DNA from 3 places in the Lacticaseibacillus rhamnosus genome. Region 1 is predicted to be linked to each of the others. Evidence: predicted binding sites of a transcription regulator. Region 1 holds the regulator's gene; each other region holds the start of a gene.
What was found. Region 1 encodes LexA, which represses DNA repair genes until DNA is damaged. Its sites were predicted from a motif close to CNAACANNTGTTNG; they were not measured.

Region 2: a site for LexA is predicted at 3,186-3,199, ahead of recA (recombinase RecA). Genes of this name have one in related genera too.
Region 3: a site for LexA is predicted at 1,978-1,991, ahead of EL173_RS00245 (glycoside hydrolase domain-containing protein). Genes of this name have one in related genera too.

Annotation. Positions count from the first base shown of each region.
Region 1 is NZ_LR134331.1:713,117-718,936, forward strand. Features, by position in the region: gene EL173_RS03530 (zinc-binding alcohol dehydrogenase family protein) at 1-716, opposite strand, end outside; gene EL173_RS03535 (hypothetical protein) at 927-1,289, shown strand; gene EL173_RS03540 (hypothetical protein) at 1,363-1,842, opposite strand; gene EL173_RS03545 (AI-2E family transporter) at 1,835-3,001, opposite strand; gene EL173_RS03550 (hypothetical protein) at 3,447-3,641, shown strand; gene lexA (transcriptional repressor LexA) at 4,036-4,662, shown strand; gene EL173_RS03565 (hypothetical protein) at 4,783-5,256, opposite strand; gene EL173_RS03570 (AEC family transporter) at 5,267-5,820, opposite strand, start outside.
Region 2 is NZ_LR134331.1:2,695,041-2,700,860, reverse strand. Features, by position in the region: gene EL173_RS13650 (fructose-specific PTS transporter subunit EIIC) at 1-846, shown strand, start outside; gene EL173_RS15180 (hypothetical protein) at 1,041-1,274, shown strand; gene EL173_RS13630 (DUF7679 family protein) at 1,767-2,240, shown strand; gene EL173_RS13625 (DUF554 domain-containing protein) at 2,304-3,005, opposite strand; gene recA (recombinase RecA) at 3,254-4,441, shown strand; gene EL173_RS13615 (hypothetical protein) at 4,647-4,973, opposite strand; gene EL173_RS13610 (hypothetical protein) at 5,335-5,640, shown strand.
Region 3 is NZ_LR134331.1:42,503-48,322, reverse strand. Features, by position in the region: gene uidA (beta-glucuronidase) at 1-404, opposite strand, end outside; gene EL173_RS00255 (AzlD domain-containing protein) at 654-983, opposite strand; gene EL173_RS00250 (AzlC family ABC transporter permease) at 970-1,680, opposite strand; gene EL173_RS00245 (glycoside hydrolase domain-containing protein) at 2,024-4,351, shown strand; gene EL173_RS00235 (hypothetical protein) at 5,425-5,820, opposite strand, start outside.

The DNA.
Region 1 (5,820 bases):
ATTAACTGACTGGCAGCGGCTAGATAGGGTTCGGGATGATAGAGGAGCGCAATACCATCAACGGTTTGAATGCCGGCTTGATGGATTTGGGCGATCAGATCCTCGTGGTAATCGAGCGGCACATCAACGTGATGGTCGCGCAGCCATGGATGATTTTTGGGACTACTCGTGGCTAAAACAGTTAAGCCGCTCCAATGGGCTAACTGACTGAGCATGGAACCGACACCGCCAGCGCCATTGATAATCAGTAATTGTTGACCTTTATTCGCATTGTACTCGGGAATGAAGCCCATTTTTTCAAATAGCAACTCCCAAGCCGTCAATCCGACCAGTGGCAGTGCTGCCAAGTCAGCAGTAGGGGCTTGTTGTGGTGCGCGGGCAATTAGTCGTGCGTCAACTGCCTGATATTGCTGATTACTGCCGGGTTTGCGGGTGGTGCCGGCGTAAATGACCCGATCGCCAACATGATAACCAGCAACCTGTGCGCCAACTTGGGTGATGGTTCCAACTGCATCATATCCCAGCACTTGTGGTGTTGCTTGTCGCGTTGCCGCTTGCCGACGTTTGGTGTCAATCGGATTGACCGATACGCCGTCAACTTGTACAACGACTTCATTTGGTTGGGGAGTCGGGACAGGGAGGGCAAAGCTTTGGAAGCTGTTTTCGGCAGTGATCGCTAAGCCTTTAGTAAAACCGATCGCAATATTTTGTGACATTTGAATCGTCCTTTCGTTTAATCTGTCGTTATTGTAACCTTTTTATGAAGTGAGTTGGAAATGCACAGGTTATTTGGTAAAATGTGCAGGATATTGGCGAAACAAGCCAAGTGTGCGCAACCCAGCTTGAAAAATTCGATGCCGATTGACGAATCATAAAAAATTAACGATGAACATGACGTGAAGACGATAGCTTTAAGGAGGCTGCTCGTGAAAAAATTTGGCTCAAAACGTGAATTGATAGGCTTGGTCATTGTCTTAGTACTGGCAGCGGCGGGGTTTGCATTTTTCGCGTGGTACACGATGCGGCCGGCTGATACGATCGGGACAATTGCGACAATTAGTTTTGGCATTGTATTATCCGCCTTGATTGGTATCGTCTTATTGTTAGATGCTGCAGCCAGGACTCGGTGGCGACGTTTCTGGATTGATCTTTTGTTCGCCGGGTTAATGCTGGCGCTGATTGATTATTACTTCCTGGATGTCACCGCGCCGTGGCAGATGCTGGTGACGGGTGCTGGCCTGGCCGTGGTACTGGTTGCACTCTTAGCTATTCGAAAGATCGATGAATAGTGTTAATGACGACTAGCAAAAAAGCTCTCCGAAAAATTTATTCGGGGAGCTTTTTTGCTTTTACGTATGCGTGCTAGTTCATACGCTGGACGGTTACAGGAACCGTTTTTGGCAGTACTTTTGACAGTTCGGTTAACAGGTTTTGAAGACTGGCCTGAAATGTCAGGCGGACCATCCGGCGTTTGCTAAGGGCAAATACGGCAACAACCCATTCCTGGCCATTTGGAAGGCTTACCGGTGTCAAGGTGATACTGGACATGTGCGTGTATGGAATCACGCGCGCCAGTAAACCGTTGGCGATCAGGCGAGTAGGGGCCAGTCCGCCAGTCCCTGCCATAATGGATAGCACCAAAAAGATCGAGATGAAAATAATATACGGCATGTTGTTGACTCGGGTTGTCATAAACCAAAAGCCAAGCAGCACGGCCCAGATAAGCTGAGATACTGCATATCGGGAAGTAAATTGGATCTTACTTTGCCAAAAAAGATAGTAGCCAGCTAGGCCAATTAAAACGATGTCCAGTCCGATCAATAACACATTAAAACTATTCATGAGGTACTCCTTTTTGGTCAACTTCATCTGTGGGGTGATCTGATTCGTACAAACCAGAAACCTGCTGATACCAGCTAAAGAATCGCGTGACGACAATTTTCAAAACGGCAAAGCCAGGGATGCCGAGAATGACCCCGACCAAGCCAAAGAGATTGCCGGCTGTGAGCAGGACAACCACAATGGTAATGGGATGAAGTTCAAGTTTGCTGCCCATAACCAGCGGCGAAATCAATTGCGTTTCGATCAACCATTCAATAAAGAAGACGACAATCACGGCGAGAATCATGCGTGGAGAAGTTAACGCGCCCATGATTAGCGGTGGGATCATCGCAAGGGCCGAGCCGAAATAAGGGATCAGATTCAACGGGCAAGCCAACAAGCCGAAAATCAAACCGTAACGCAATCCGATAACCGAATAGCCGATCATGAACATCACCGCAACGCATAATGCGACCGTGATCTGGCCTTGCACGTATGAACCGACTTTTTCATTCATTTCATGGAGCATTTGCTTAACCGAGCGGCGCAGTTTCGTTGGTACAATCTGCAAGATCATCGGCGTGAACTTATCGCCATCTTTTAGCATAAAGAAGAGGATGATGGGCGCAGTGGAAATTGTGACGACCACATTGCCGACAATGCCAATCAGATTCTGCAGCTGTGAAATGGTGCCAGTCACAAAGGCACCTTGTTTACCCGTGAAGAAAGTCTGGACTTCATTGGCAATTTCGTTGAGATCATGTTGCGACAGGATGTTCTGTTTGTCATTTAAATCATCTAACCATTTGCCGATTTCGGTAAATATTTGCGGAGCGGAATCAACGATACTGGTGATTTGATTGCTGACAGCAGGAATAAACCGTAATAAGCCCCAGACCAGCAGGCTAATCAATACAATGAACAGCAATCCGATTGCCAAGCCCCGATGCAACCCGGCTTTTTCAAGGCGGTTGATAATCGGAACGGTGAGATAGAAGAGAATGCCGGCAAAAATAAATGGCGGCGCAATAATCCCTAGAAAATCAACGACTGGTTGAAAGACCCAAGCAATTTTGGTAAAGACAAAAATGACTAGCAGGGCCAAAAGCAAATCAACTAGCAGAATCATGAACTTACTATTAACAAAGCGGCGATAGAGCCACGAGTCGGTACGTTTCAAAGGCGATCCTCCTCTAATAACGGTAAAGGTTATATTCCGGTCACAGCACGCCAAAGCGGTCAGACAGTCACAAAAGCCCTTACAAAACAAACGTAGGGCTGGCAAGTTAACCTTGTCAGTAACCGACAGCTGAAGTCGTCACTTTAGCGCTGATTTTAAGCACAAAAATCAAGTACACCTTGTATAACAATGATACTCGACTGAGTAGCATTTTTCGAGGATGGGTTCCGTGAAATGTCAAGAACGTGTAATTGCAGTCGTTACATAAAATTTACAAAAACACGCTGAAATCGTTACAAATATTATAAAAGCCTAAACAAAGGCGCTTAATGTAAATTTTACATATACAAAAGCTTTACAAATCAAAAAAATCAGGTATGATAAAGTCACAACCAAAACGGTGAGTCAATGTCGGTTCATCCGATACGGAGAGGAGTGACCCCATATGAGCATACTTCGGGGCGCTAAATGGACATTAATAACTCTGACCCTGGTCGCAACTTTGCTATTGTTTAGTAACTATGCGACGGCCGGCATCTTGTTGATGGCTCTAGATATTTTCTTAAGCTTCTTCTATGCAGTCATCAAGAGCAGATGTGATCGGCGTCAGATGCATAAGATGCCATTATTGCATAACTAATTGATGAAACAATCCACAGCCATGACGACTGTGGATTTTTTGTGAGCGCGAGCCGGCGCGGTTAGAAGTCGGAGTGTAAGTGGCCTTAAGCGTGATGGCCAAGACCGGGCCATTGCGCTTAAGGTCCTTACACGCAGACTTCTGCGCCGGGGAGCGCGTTATAGAAAGCAGGATAAAACCATCGAATTGCCCACCCAAGCATGCTTTGTCCTTGCATTGGGGAGCGGCGCGGTCCATACGCAAATAAAAAGCGTTAATGGCCTTAATATTGAGGCAAAAAGATATTTTGTTGCGCCTAACGACAGTTTTTTCAAATGAAACAGCAAAAACAATTGCAAACGTCCGTTCGTATTGGTATGCTGAGTGTAACAAAAGAGAACGAGGCGGTGAGCGGATGCCAACACAAGCAAGTCAGAAACGTTGGAAACAGATTTTACAAACAATCTATGAAGCGATCGAGGATCATGGGTACCCGCCCACGGTTCGCGAAATCGGTAAATCGGTCGGACTCAGCTCTTCCAGTACGGTCGCGGCTTACTTGGAGAAGTTGCTGGCGGCTGGCTTGATTGCCAAAGATCCGTCTAAACCGCGGACTATTGAAGTCACGACAGCAGGGCTTGATTTTATTGGGGTTCAGGCACAAGGAATCCCTATTGTCGGAACGGTTGCTGCAGGGGTTCCCATTACGGCGATTGAAAATATTGATGATTATTTTCCTGTCCCTGACGATCTTCCGTATTCCGCCGATGAATTGTTTATGCTTCGGGTCCAAGGCAGTTCGATGATTAAGATCGGCATTTTAGACGGCGATCAGATTATTGTCAAGAAACAAAATGATGCCGAAAATGGCCAGATTGTCGTTGCGATGACCGAAGAGGATGAGGCAACGGTTAAACGCTTTTACAAAGAAAAGCATGGCGTTCGTCTGCATCCGGAAAATGATGATATGGATGATATGTACTTCCCAAGTGTCACGATTCTCGGAATTGTCGTTAGTTTATATCGGCCGGCGCTTGTGTAATCAGCTCATAATTCAGTAGGACGAATCGCCCTCACATCAAAAAGACATTTACCAGCTACTTTATCGAAGTGGTGGTAAATGTCTTTTTGATTATGTACCCTGATGTCAACGTTGCAAATATCAAGGTTGGGCGAGGCGATCAAGGTCGTCTTGCGGTACCTTTTTGTAAACAGGTCCATTTGGAAGTTGCTTGAGTTGACCTTTTTTGGTGAGTTGGAATTGCAAAGTAGAACTGGCCGCTTGTGGTTGCGCTTTACCCGTGAAGGTGAAAACTCGACTTTTTAATGTAAGCTGAGCGGCAAAAATTCCCTGATCGGTACTTTCAAAAACGCCGCCTTGGTTGGCTAAGGTTTCAAGATAGTAGCCGCTGGTTGAGGACGTGACCCGGATGGCCTTTTTGCGATTATCGACTTGGACGAACGCGTGGCCGACAAGTGTACTTAAAGTGGCTTTGGGAACGGTCTTTTTAGTGGGCTTGACGTGGCTGGTGACGGTGCTGGCCGCTGGCTGTTTGGATGTAGACTTGCTTGCCGGGGTTGTGGAAGAGCAGCCGCTTAGCAAGATTAAGATGGTAAGAAATATCAGCTTTTTCATTTCCGAGCTCCTAGTGAATAAATTGGATGCAGGTCATAACGATAGGAATCACGATCATTGATAGCAAGGTGGTTTCTGTGACCATGATGGCAGCATAATCAGCATCGGCGTCATAGAGTTTGGCCACAACCGGTGCATTGGTCATGACCGGCATGCAGGACTGGAGAATAAAGATTTGTTTCATCAAGGTCGGAACCGGAGCAAAAGCAACCAATGCGGTCATGAGTAGCGGCGCAAAAAGAAAGCGGCCACTAAAGATACCCCAGGCTTCCTTGCTGAGCCGCAACTGCCGCCAGCCAGCCGTATGCAACGCAATACCGATAAAAAACATGGATCCAGGTACCGTTAAGTCACCAACATATGTCAGATCCGCCATTAGAAACTCCGGGAGCTTGATGTTCAATAAGACGAGCACAATCCCGAACATGAAGCCTAATAACGGAGGTGAGAAAACCTTGCCGAGCGCCTTTTTTAAATCAAAGCGTGCCGGTTTGGGCCCATCACCTTGGATAAGATAAACCCCGATTGTCCAGAAAATAGTGGTATTGGCCATGTAATAAACGA
Region 2 (5,820 bases), 1.0 Mb from region 1:
TTGCTGGGTTCAACCCATATTACAGAAGGGGCGATTCCGTTCGCCGCGAAAAATCCGTTAATGAATATTCCGGCGTTCATGGTTGGCTCCGCGATTGCTGCCGTTTTAACGTATATGTCCCGGATTCAGGTTCCGGCGCCTCATGGTGGATTCATTGTTTTGCCACTGGTGAATAAGCCGGTTCTATGGGTTGCCTGGATTTTAGTCGGTGCAGCAGCATCAGGTGTGCTTTTGGCCATGATTGCCGGCCACTCTGCCAAAAAGCGCGGCGTCAAAAGCGGCGTGGTTGAAGCTGCGTTGGCAACGGAAGGGGCAGCAGATGACGTACCGGTTGCGCACGTGGCCGTTTCATCAGCTCGCAATCAACCGGCTCCAGATGCGGATCAATCCCAGCAAACTTTTGACCCTAGCGAGATTTTGAACAAAGAATACATTGAAGTCAATGTTCCTGCCAAAACGCGGGATGATGTGCTGCATTATTTGGCTAATATGGCAGTAAAAAACGACTTGGCAACTGATGCCGATGCCGTGTTCAACAAGTATGTGGCGCGTGAAAAAGAAGGCTCAACGGGGATGGAAAAAGGCATCGCCATCCCGCACGCACAAGACGCAACGATTAAACGTTCAGCGATGCTCGTGTTGCATTTGGCTCAGCCAGTCGAATGGAAAACATTTGATGGGAAGCCGGTTAATGCGGTGATTTCGTTCCTGATTCCGGAACATGATAGTGGCAGTCACTTGAAATATCTGTCGAGTACGGCGAAGTTACTGACGCATGAGGATTTTGTGAAGGCGTTTCAGGATGCGAAGACGCCGGATGCGTTGTATGAATTGTTTAAGCGGTAAGGTGTGAGTTTGTGGTAAAAAAGAAAGGCTTCCTGACGATGGTGTCGGGAGGCTTTTCTTTTTGGTGTTTCTTATGGATGAAACATTGCAGCAGGGACAGAAGTATTCTTTTTTGGGCAATTCGGTGGTTTTATTCTGCTTTCTATAACGCGCTCGCAGTCGCAGCAATCTGCGTGTAAGGACCTCAAGCCTAAATGGCCAAAGCCGGTGTTTATGGATGGAAAATTGCAGCAAGGACAGAAGTGTTTTTTTGGGGGCAATGTGGAGGTTTTATTTTGCTTTCTATAACGCGCTCGCAGTCGCAGCAATCTGCACATAAGGACCTTGAACCTAAATGGCCAAAGCCGGTGTTTATGGATGGAAAATTGCAGCAGGGACAGAAGTATTCTTTTTTGGGCAATTCGGTGGCTTTATTCTGCTTTCTATAACGCGCTCGCAGTCGCAGCAATCTGCACATAAGGACCTTGAACCTAAATGGCCAAAGACCAGCCATTTAGGTTCAAGGCCACTTATGCTCCGATTGCTAAGCGCTCCTGCTCGCGCTCACACAAAAACAGACCGCTGGGTGGGCGGTCTGTTTACTGTCTGATCGTTGGGGGACGATCGACGATTTCTACTTTGGAGGAGTAAAAATGAAAAAGTTGGGTTGGGGTTTAGGAATGAGTGGGTGGCTCATTTCTATGTTTCTTATACTACAGACAGGGTGTGAATGAATTGTGAAGGCAAATCCAACATTTTATTATGTCTTTATGGCGATTATGTTCACATTTTCCAAATCGGCTTGGAATTGCTTAAGAAGTTAGTTTGGCTGAACGTTACTTAACGAAACAAACGTTCTTCATGCAAATCCGAACATTTCGTGGTAAACTCTTCCCAACAGCTCAAGTGGCCTAAATTGGCCAAGATGATGGGGTGTTAATGTGAAGAAACAGCATATTGTGGCTCGGGTACGGCGCCCGGATGGTTTGGTTTTGGACTTTCGGCTACCCAAAGATATTACGCATGCAATCAAAGTAAGTCCGCAAACAGATTGGTTTGAGCGGTTACGCGGGGGATTGATTGTTGCACCTATGGCACCGTACGTGGGCAAGGGGAAGACGGCTTTCTTTATTGGTCGCATTGAGCGCGTCTATTATTCAAGCCGTCAGTTAAAACGCTTTACGCGCAGTCAGTTTTTGTTGCCTGATGTTTGGCGCGAACAGGATTTGCTAGAAAGTTTTACGTTTTTGCGGCACGATCACGCGTGGTTGAATCGCTTGTATATCAAAGATGATTTACGCTATTGGTATCACGATGCCAACTCGCATTTTTTGGCAAATGTTCGCGATTTGCACTGCAAGTTGGTGTATCATCGCTTTCAGAGTCGAAAACAACGACTGCTGCCGAACTTCTAAGATGGCAACAAAAAGTTCAGACAAAAAGCAGGCCATGGTGACCTGCTTTTTGTTGCGACTGACTTATGATAGAAAATATTGTCCGGTTAGAATGCCAATTAAGACTACTAGCCCAGGCAAAAGGTTGGAAATGCGGATTTTGGTGATGCCCATGAGATTCAGGCCGATACCGAGGATCATCAACCCGCCAATGGCACCAATTTCTCGAAGTGAGGTTGCCATCAACGTTTTGGGGATGAACTGGACAAGAAAGCTGGCTAACAAGGTGATGGTTCCTTGATATAAAATCACCGGGATGGCCGAAAATAAAACGCCGATGCCTAGCGAGGCGGTCATCATAATGGCCATGAAACCATCCATAACCGCCTTGGTATACAGGGTCGCATTATCACCGGACACGCCGGCTTGAATGGCCCCCAAAATGCTCATGGCACCGATGACGGCAATTAAAGTCGCGGTGACAAACCCTTCCGCAAAATGGCTGTTGTTGCGGGCGAAGCGTTCCTGCAGCTTAAGACCGAGGTGATTCATGCCGTCTTCAATATGCAACCATTCGCCCAGCAAGCCACCGAGACAGAGACTGATGATGATCACAATAAAGCTTTTGGTCTGCAACGCCATTTGAATGCCAAGCGCAAAGGTACCCAGACCCAAACTTTTCGTAATCGTGTCCTTTGCATTGGCGCTGATATTGTGCAGGATCAGCCCTAGTAAACTGCCGCCGATAATCGTTAAGCCATTAACGATTGAACCCATGAACATCATGTATTTTCCCTCACCTTTTCAAAATGCTGGTTGCTCTTAACCGAACTATCATAGCATGTTTTACGGCGATCAATAACGGCAGGTTTTTACCAATTGGTTGACTGGTTCAGGTAAAATAGAACTATAACCGTTTTAAAGTGCAGAAAAGGCGTTTCAATCACGGAAAAGACTTGCAAAAAACAAACGCGTGTTCGATAATGTAACTAGTGTATTTTGAGCGAAGTATGTACGACATTAAGGAGACAAGTATGGCGAAAAAAACGACCACAAAAGCTGATAATAAAAAGTCTGATGCCACAGATCGTGAAACCGAATTAGAAAAGGCGCTGCAAAAGATTACCAAGGCGTTCGGTGAAGGCGCGGTCATGAAGATGGGTGATCGACCGGAGTTGAAGATCGATGTGGTCTCAACCGGGATTCTGTCATTGGATCTCGCTCTTGGTGTCGGTGGCTTACCACGGGGCCGGATCGTTGAAATTTATGGACCTGAAAGTAGTGGGAAAACCACGATTGCGCTGCAGACGATTGCCGAATTACAAAAAACCGGTGGCAAGGCAGCTTATATTGACGCGGAAAATGCGATGGATCCAAAGTATGCTGCCGAGTTAGGCGTGAACATTGACGACCTTTTGCTTTCCCAACCAAATTCGGGTGAACAAGGATTGGAAATCGCCGAGATGCTGATCGAATCGGCAGCGGTTGATGTTGTCGTGATCGACTCCGTAGCCGCGCTGGTGCCAAAGGCTGAAATCGAGGGTGCAATTGGTGACAGTCACGTTGGCTTGCAAGCACGGCTGATGTCGCAGGCACTGCGAAAGATGGCCGGAACGATTAACAATACGAATACGTTGGTCATCTTCATTAACCAGTTACGTGAAAAAGTCGGCATTGTTTTTGGCAATCCGGAAGTCACCCCAGGCGGCCGGGCGCTGAAGTTTTACGCCTCTGTGCGCATTGAAGTACGCAAAGGCCAGCAGGTTAAAGATGGTAAGAATGTCGTTGGGTTTGCCAGCAAGCTCAAGGTGACCAAGAATAAGGTGGCACCGCCGTTTAAGACCGTTGAAACCACTATGTCGTTTGGGCACGGGATCGAGCACAATACTGACATGATCAACTTAGCGACTGATAAAGACAACGATCTGGACGTTATCACCAAATCAGGCTCATGGTACAACTATGGTAAGGAGCGCCTCGGCCAAGGTCTGGTCAATGCGTCTCATTATCTGGATGAGCATCCTGAAGTATCCAAGGAAATCGAAGCCAAGATCCGCGAGCAGTCCGCACCGAAGCCAAAAGAAGAGGACGAAAAGAAGGATACTGCTAAAGACGAGAAAACAACGGCTGACAAGAAGCCTGAAGAGAAACCAACAACTGACAAAAAGCCGGATGATAAGAAAGATGATCCATCCAGCTTCGGGGTTGACCGTTTAGTTTAAAATATGCGTAAACGTACTAGCCGCAACCAGACTTACACATGATGTGAGTCTGGTTGCGGCTTTTGCTTGATAGGAAAAGAGCCAAGCGATTGTTCACAAAAACTTTCATCACGGTTGCACCTATCACGGATCTTGAATTCGGGTGAACCAACAGAACAATAATACAGTCATGTCAACAAACGTTAATACACGCGCCTTTAATTGGTTATGCTTCGTTGGATTTTAGAATTTGATATTGCTTAAAGAATCTTTCCCGAGATACCACGCGTTGATTGGTTGCATCCAAGAAGTCACCTGAATCTCCGTATGCGTAAACACCCAGTGCATCAACGCCACCTCCAAGTGAACCGCTAGCAACGAACTTTAAATTCTTCTTGTTAGGTGGGGTTAACGCCCACATGAGAATACGAACCCGATTATCCAACCAATAAAGATAGTTTTGTGAGAATGCATCTTTTACCCAATCTGGCTGAGCGCCTGTTTTGGTGATTTCCCAAACATCAGCAGGTTGGCCTTTATACAATGTTTCCATGATCATTCCCCTCTCTTTGCAATTGAACGTTTATTAGTCTTTTTAAGTCAGTAAACGAGGCATAGAAAAATGGACTATAGAATCTACAGGTGCATAGTTGTCTGAAATTGGCTATAGCATATGCTGGAAAATTGTTCTCGTAAAGCATTTTGTCTTTGGAGTGTTTTAATTTTCAAAGTGACTGTTCAAGTGTCATGTTCGTCAAACAATCTTCAAAAAGCACAAGCATTATTGCTTGCCAAATCAAAAACGGCAATCTAAGATGATTGCAACCGCTCTCATGTATGCTGCATACCAAGGCACGGCCAGGGCAAGCTGTTTATTCGACACGATCAGTTCACAAATGAAGGGGTGAGCCAAAATGGAAAAGAAACAAGAACTCATTGCAAAGATGCTAGAACTGCAGCATCTTTTCGAGAAACAATCCGATGCGACATCGCAAGCTATTGTTGCAAGTATCAAACAGGCCATTGATAAGGTGGCGGATAAACGGATACAAGGAGTCAATATTGCCCCACAAGTCTTGCCAATCGGGTATTTCATTAGAGACGAAATGCGCGACCATCAGTATCAGCTCACTTTAGCGCAGCGGACGGTACTGTTTGACATGGAAGGCATGGCTGAGGCGATTGCTAATAAGTATTTCTCGGGAATACCATCGTTTTAAGCGTGAATGCTGATTTGGATGCAGGTGCCGTTGCTCCCCATAACGCGGTTGCTAGCCTAGAACCTTGTACAACCTCTCCAGGCGCAATAACCAAAGTGCCGGCCGTCATGCCCAAGGCCACTTACACTCCGATCCCTAACCGCGCCGGCTCGCGCTCATGATACAAAAACGCCCGTTGCG
Region 3 (5,820 bases), 670 kb from region 1:
ACAACCACGGTATTTTCAGCACCATACTTAACGGCCTCGCTGATATCGGCAGCAAATGGTAAAAAGCCGCCTTCATGCGTTCGAATTTCTTTGCCATTAACAAAAATCGTGGCCCGGTGAGTTACCGCATCAAACCGCAGAAACAATGCCTTTCCCTTAGCCGCAGAAGGGACAAAAAAGTTACGACTGTACCAGAAATCACCGGTATATTCACGACTTGCTTTATCCGTAAAGAAGTCATTGAAACTAGCCGGAACCGGCATCGAAACGCCATCGTGAAAACCGGTCTCCCAGCCGGACTTTTCACCTTCTCCAGCTTCATCAAACTTAAATTGCCAAAGTCCATCCAGTTTCTGATCCGTGCGCTGATCATTGGTCACTGGGTATAACAACGATGTCTCCATGCAAAAAGCCTCCATTTCAAGTTTTAAAGAGTACGTTTTCTGAAATCGCTTACACCTTGTAGTGTACTTATTTTAGTAAAACTTGTCAATGGCTATTTTGTTTGGCACTAGAAATTCTGATATATGAGTTAACCCAATATGAAGCTCTTATTTTTACTAAAAGAAAGCTTTCCTGAGGCCGTTAAATCAGAGTTTTGCTGCTATCAATAAAATTAAAAAAGCCATCTTTTTAAAAGATGACCGTGCTGGCTAAGCCCACCCTAGCAGCCGTAAAATCGCCATTGCAGCAACGCCCGCGACCACGACGGCAAAGAGACTTTTGGTTATAATCGCCACGACTATCGCAGGCAGCGATGCTAGTAAATTCGACCAGTTGACGCCTGGCCATTGTCCGGGGTGAATCACCAGGAGACTTTCAACAAAAATCGCGGATAAAATCGCCACCGGTACAAAGCTAAGAAAATGCAGCAGCCACTTAGGAATCGTCATGCGTTTTACCAAGACAATCGGCACCACCCGCAATAACCATGTCGCCAGCCCGCAACTCAAAATCGCCACAAATGTTTCAGGATTCTGCATGCCGTTCCACCCCCATTCCAAACAGACAGCCAATCACGGTTGCGACAATAATCGCCGTTGTCCCCGGCAAGTAACGCACCAGCACCACCATCGCGACCGCAACCACACCAGCCACACTTAAATGCCGCAAAAAAGGCTTCGATCGATCCGTAATCATCTGTAAGTACAGCAAACCGATGAACATCGCAACAACTGCGAAATCCAACCCGAAATTATCGGGATTAGGAATCAAGCCACCAATCACCGCTCCTAAAAGACTGGCAATAAACCAGACTAAATAGGCGCCAACATTGACGGTATGAAACCAGGGAGCATTTAAATGATGGCCGGTGTAATTAAGCTTGTTCATCGACAACGCAAAGCTCTCATCCGTCAGCAAGGTACCGATCAGCACATTTTGCGTCATCGATTCATCTTTTAAATAAGGGGCGACCGTCATCGACATCAGACTCATCCGCGCATTAATCAAAGCCGTTGAAATCACCATCGCTCCAATCGGACTGCCAGTGGCCAACATACTCACCAACACAAATTGAGCTGATCCGGCATACACGATCAGCGACATCAGCCCGATCATCAGCAGCGACAAATGCCCGGTTTTCGCCACAATGCCATAAGCCATCCCGACAGTAATGTACCCAAACACTGTCGGCATCACATCGCGAATCCCGCTTCGAATCGTCAGCTCATCATTCATCCTGTTCCCTCCGCTTTTAGTATATTAATGTTAGTGTACTATTTACTAAGCGGGTTGCAACCGGAATCTAATCTAAAAAGTTGTGGCGGATCTTTCAATTATTTCAATTTTAGTCAGCCAAAAAATTAGACAGTCAAAAATACCGCGGCTCTATACGGAACGTGTGTTCGTTTTTTAATTTTTTAAAAAAACACTACACGGTATATAAACAAGTCGATGTCTGTTAACAATTATGGTTATTTTAAAAAATAATAGTTGATTTATAAAGCCAGTCAGAACATACTCAGATTGTTGAAACGAACATGTGTTTGGTTCAACGACAAACTTTAAGGAGGTCTGCATTATGGCAGATGAAGCAGTATTAGCAGTTCAAAACTGGCTCAACAAGACTTATACAGGTATTCCGGGATTTGAACCGGCGCCAACAGATGGGCATACTGGTTGGGCAACAATCTATGCCTTGCGAGAAGCATTGCAACACGAATTAGGTATTAGCAGCATCGGTGAAGGATTTGGCACCGCAACTCGAACCGCTCTTTCTGGTGTTGTTGACCAGCTAAAACCGGGCTATAAAGGTAACATTGCTCAACTGATTCAAGGAGCATTTTGGTGCAAAGGTATCAATCCTGGAACCGAATTGAATCAGAATTTCTCTGCAGAAACCGAACAAGCTTTTAAATCACTTCAACAAGATGCCGGACTGACCGCTGATGGCACTGTGACTGTGAACTTAATGGCTGCACTTTTCGATATGAGTGCCTTTGTTTTAGTTTCTGGCGGCGATGCAAATGTTCGTCAATTGCAACAGTGGCTAAATGCCGAGTACAGCACTTATCTCGGTATTATGCCTTGTGATGGTATTTATCAGCGCGATACAAATGTTGGGCTAATTTACGCCTTACAGCGAGCCGTGGGTATCTCCGCTGATGTTGCAAACGGTAATTTCGGTGATGCCACCAATGCTGCATTAAAGAACGTCCAGCTATCAGTCGGATCAACCGGCCTGTTAGTCAAAATCGTCAAATATGGCTTGTATTTAAATAGCATGTACAGCGGTGACTTCAGTGAAAGCTTTGGAAGCGACGTCGCCACCAGCATCATTCGCTTCCGGAAGTTTATGAAATACCCTAACGAAACTTCCGGCATCGCTGACTACACTGTTATTAAGGGCCTAGTTACCAGCAATGGTGATACCGGTCGTGATTCAATCGCATTAGACACAGCAACGCAATTGACCGCAGAAGATGTTAAACATTTTCGAGACTATGGTTTTAGCATCGTCGGTCGTTATCTAACAGGCACAGTCGGTACTGACTTTAAACCCAAGAACCTAACCCCAACAGAAATCAAAACGATTCTTGATGGCGGTATGAAGTTCTTTCCAATTTATGAAGACGGTGGATACGTTGAAACATACTTCACTGCGAGTCAAGGACGGAAAGATGCCCAGATTGCAGTTGCGGCAGCATTGGAGTTAGGATTGCCATCAGGAACTGTTGTTTATTTTGCGGTTGATGTTGACTTTCAGGAAGGGGACATTGAGGGGACTGTTATCCCATATATTACTGCAGTACAAAATGCCTTAGAGGGGTCTATTTATAAAACTGGGATTTACGGCACGCGAAACGTTTGTTTACATGCTGAAGAACATGGTATTCAATATAGTTTCGTGGCTAATATGTCATATGGCTGGAGCGGTAACCTAGGATTTAAGATGCCAAGTAATTGGGCATTCGATCAGTTCGTAGAATACCCAATATATGGCGTTAGCATTGACCAAGATGCAAGCTCGGGCAAAGATCAAGGAGTTTCGCATGTTAGTTCATCTGTGAAAGAGGTAAATACAGAGTTCTTTAACTACCTGAAAAAGGTACAAGATGACGCCGATGCATTTGTCAAGAATATGGATAAAAATGGTAACACTGTGCCAGATTCACTGATGGCAGCACGTTTAATTTGCCAATTGTATCGGCAGTTTAGGTATGCAAGCTTACCATGGACAATTATGACCGGGGCACTGAATGACACATGGATATACAATGAAAACAAAAAATGGAATATTACAAGCGACGATGATTTTCCAGAATTGACCGATACTGCGACAGGAATTAAGACTGACTTTATTCATATGATTGCAGCATTAGCTAGCTTATTGAATTTTAATGCTGCCGTTTCAGCAACTGGGACACAAGATCTTGCTGGATGGGCAGGAGATTTGTTGACCGGGATTTCGGATTCAATTAAGTCGGCTGATAAATATGCCAACTTACTTGTTGCAATGGAAGATCATATTGGCAAAGATGCATCAAAGGGAAAAAGCTCATTTGGAGTAGGCGACTTGTTAGCTGATGCGGATGCAGTCAATATCTATGCCAGCTTAAAAAATGGGAATGCCTCCCTGTATTCGATTATTGACAGATATTACAACAACAAGGGGAATACAGAACGCTTTAATCAATATGTATCAAACCGGTTCTCCGGCAATCATGATAAAATTGAGTCAGATGCACTTCGAGTTTTAAATCCCGATGGAGAGTTGGCTCAGACGGCTGAGTTTGGCAATGCATTGAATGCTTTCAAGGATAAATTCGAAGTCTCGTATTCGCCTGATCAAGCAACGATGGCAGCAAGCGTATTTAAAAATATGATCCAGGGTCACTTGGAACATTAATGAAAATAAATTGTGAGACTGAACACGAAATTTGCTAGAGGAAGCGATTTTGATGGTTTACTGGAGACACTTATATGCAATGTCGATAGTTCTTGTGCTTTTTTTCCTGTCACTTGCCTTTGCAAATTGGACGATGTTTCAGACTATCTTAGGTCTAAGTATGTTTAGTCTCTTTTTAGCTCTGACTCTGTGGGAAATTCGTCTAAATTCTAAACAGGTAAAGCGACCTCGACTACAAGTTATTTTAACCTATATTTGTATCTATGTTAGCCTGTTTTTGTTTAATATGAGTGTCCATCAAACATCACTTTCTACGTTTGGACAGACTAACGTTATCCAGTTTTGGAATGAGCATGATACGATAGTTCATTTAGAAGGCAAGACCTACCATTTGATCTGGTCAAAAAGCACATTTCCAAGAACTGTCTATTTTTATAACTTGTATGGACGAAAAGGCTTGTTCTTCCAACGCCTTAACGATGAGGTTATCTATTACTCACCAAGTATATCTAGAGGCGTAGACCGCGGGGCTGTAGGAACGTTCCTGCGCGGCATTAAAGGGGAAAAAGACCAAATAGGCGATTAACAGGTAAATAAATATACAGATGCAGTTAACGGAAACATTCTTTATGTGAGGTTCTCTTTCGATTCCTAAGATGTTTCAGTTGACTAACTAGGTCAAGGTTTAAAAAGGAAGGCACACCGACGAGAGCTGGCGTGCCTTTTTTTTGAGGCCGCACCACAATTTTTGACCGTGCAGTGTACCCTCTGAAACGCCGAATTATTGAAAAATCGTTCGACAAAAGCGTTCTAGGCCGTGCCAACCTTCGCAATCTCTGGCCAGCTGGGTCTGGAACGCTGTGACAGCGCATTGAAATTACATGTGCAGTTTTGCGAGGTTTGGAACTATTTTTAATAGTTTATTCCACCCCAGTTTTCGCGTTTTAAACAACGTCAAAATTTTAGATAGAATTACGACCTGTCCTCTTCATGTAGCAAACCAATATCATTCATGTAAAAAACGCTGACAAAAATATTCCAAATGAACGCTATGCAACACTTATATAGTCAGCTTAAGCCTGCAAATAAGAAACCAAAAATACTAACGCCGTGCCAAAATCCCGAAAAATAAAAAGTAGTATCTTCACCGCACACTTAATTTCTGGTAGCTCAGTATTTATTTTTCTCCTCACTTTTTGAGTATAATATGATGCGCCAAGATTAATAACAGCAAAAGCAAAAAAGAAGATCGCATCAATTAAGTAAATAACAGGCGCAATTGAAAAATTCGCCGTTATTGCTCCTAACGAAAACACAACGATGAAAAAATACCAAACAATAATGATGTTATAAGCACGATTAAAAAGCTGATTTGACGCCTTTGTGGTAAGCTCCTGCATCTTCTTTCTAGCTTCTGAGTAACTTTCATTTGTATATTTGCCTTCTTGGAGTAACTTGTTTTTCTGTTT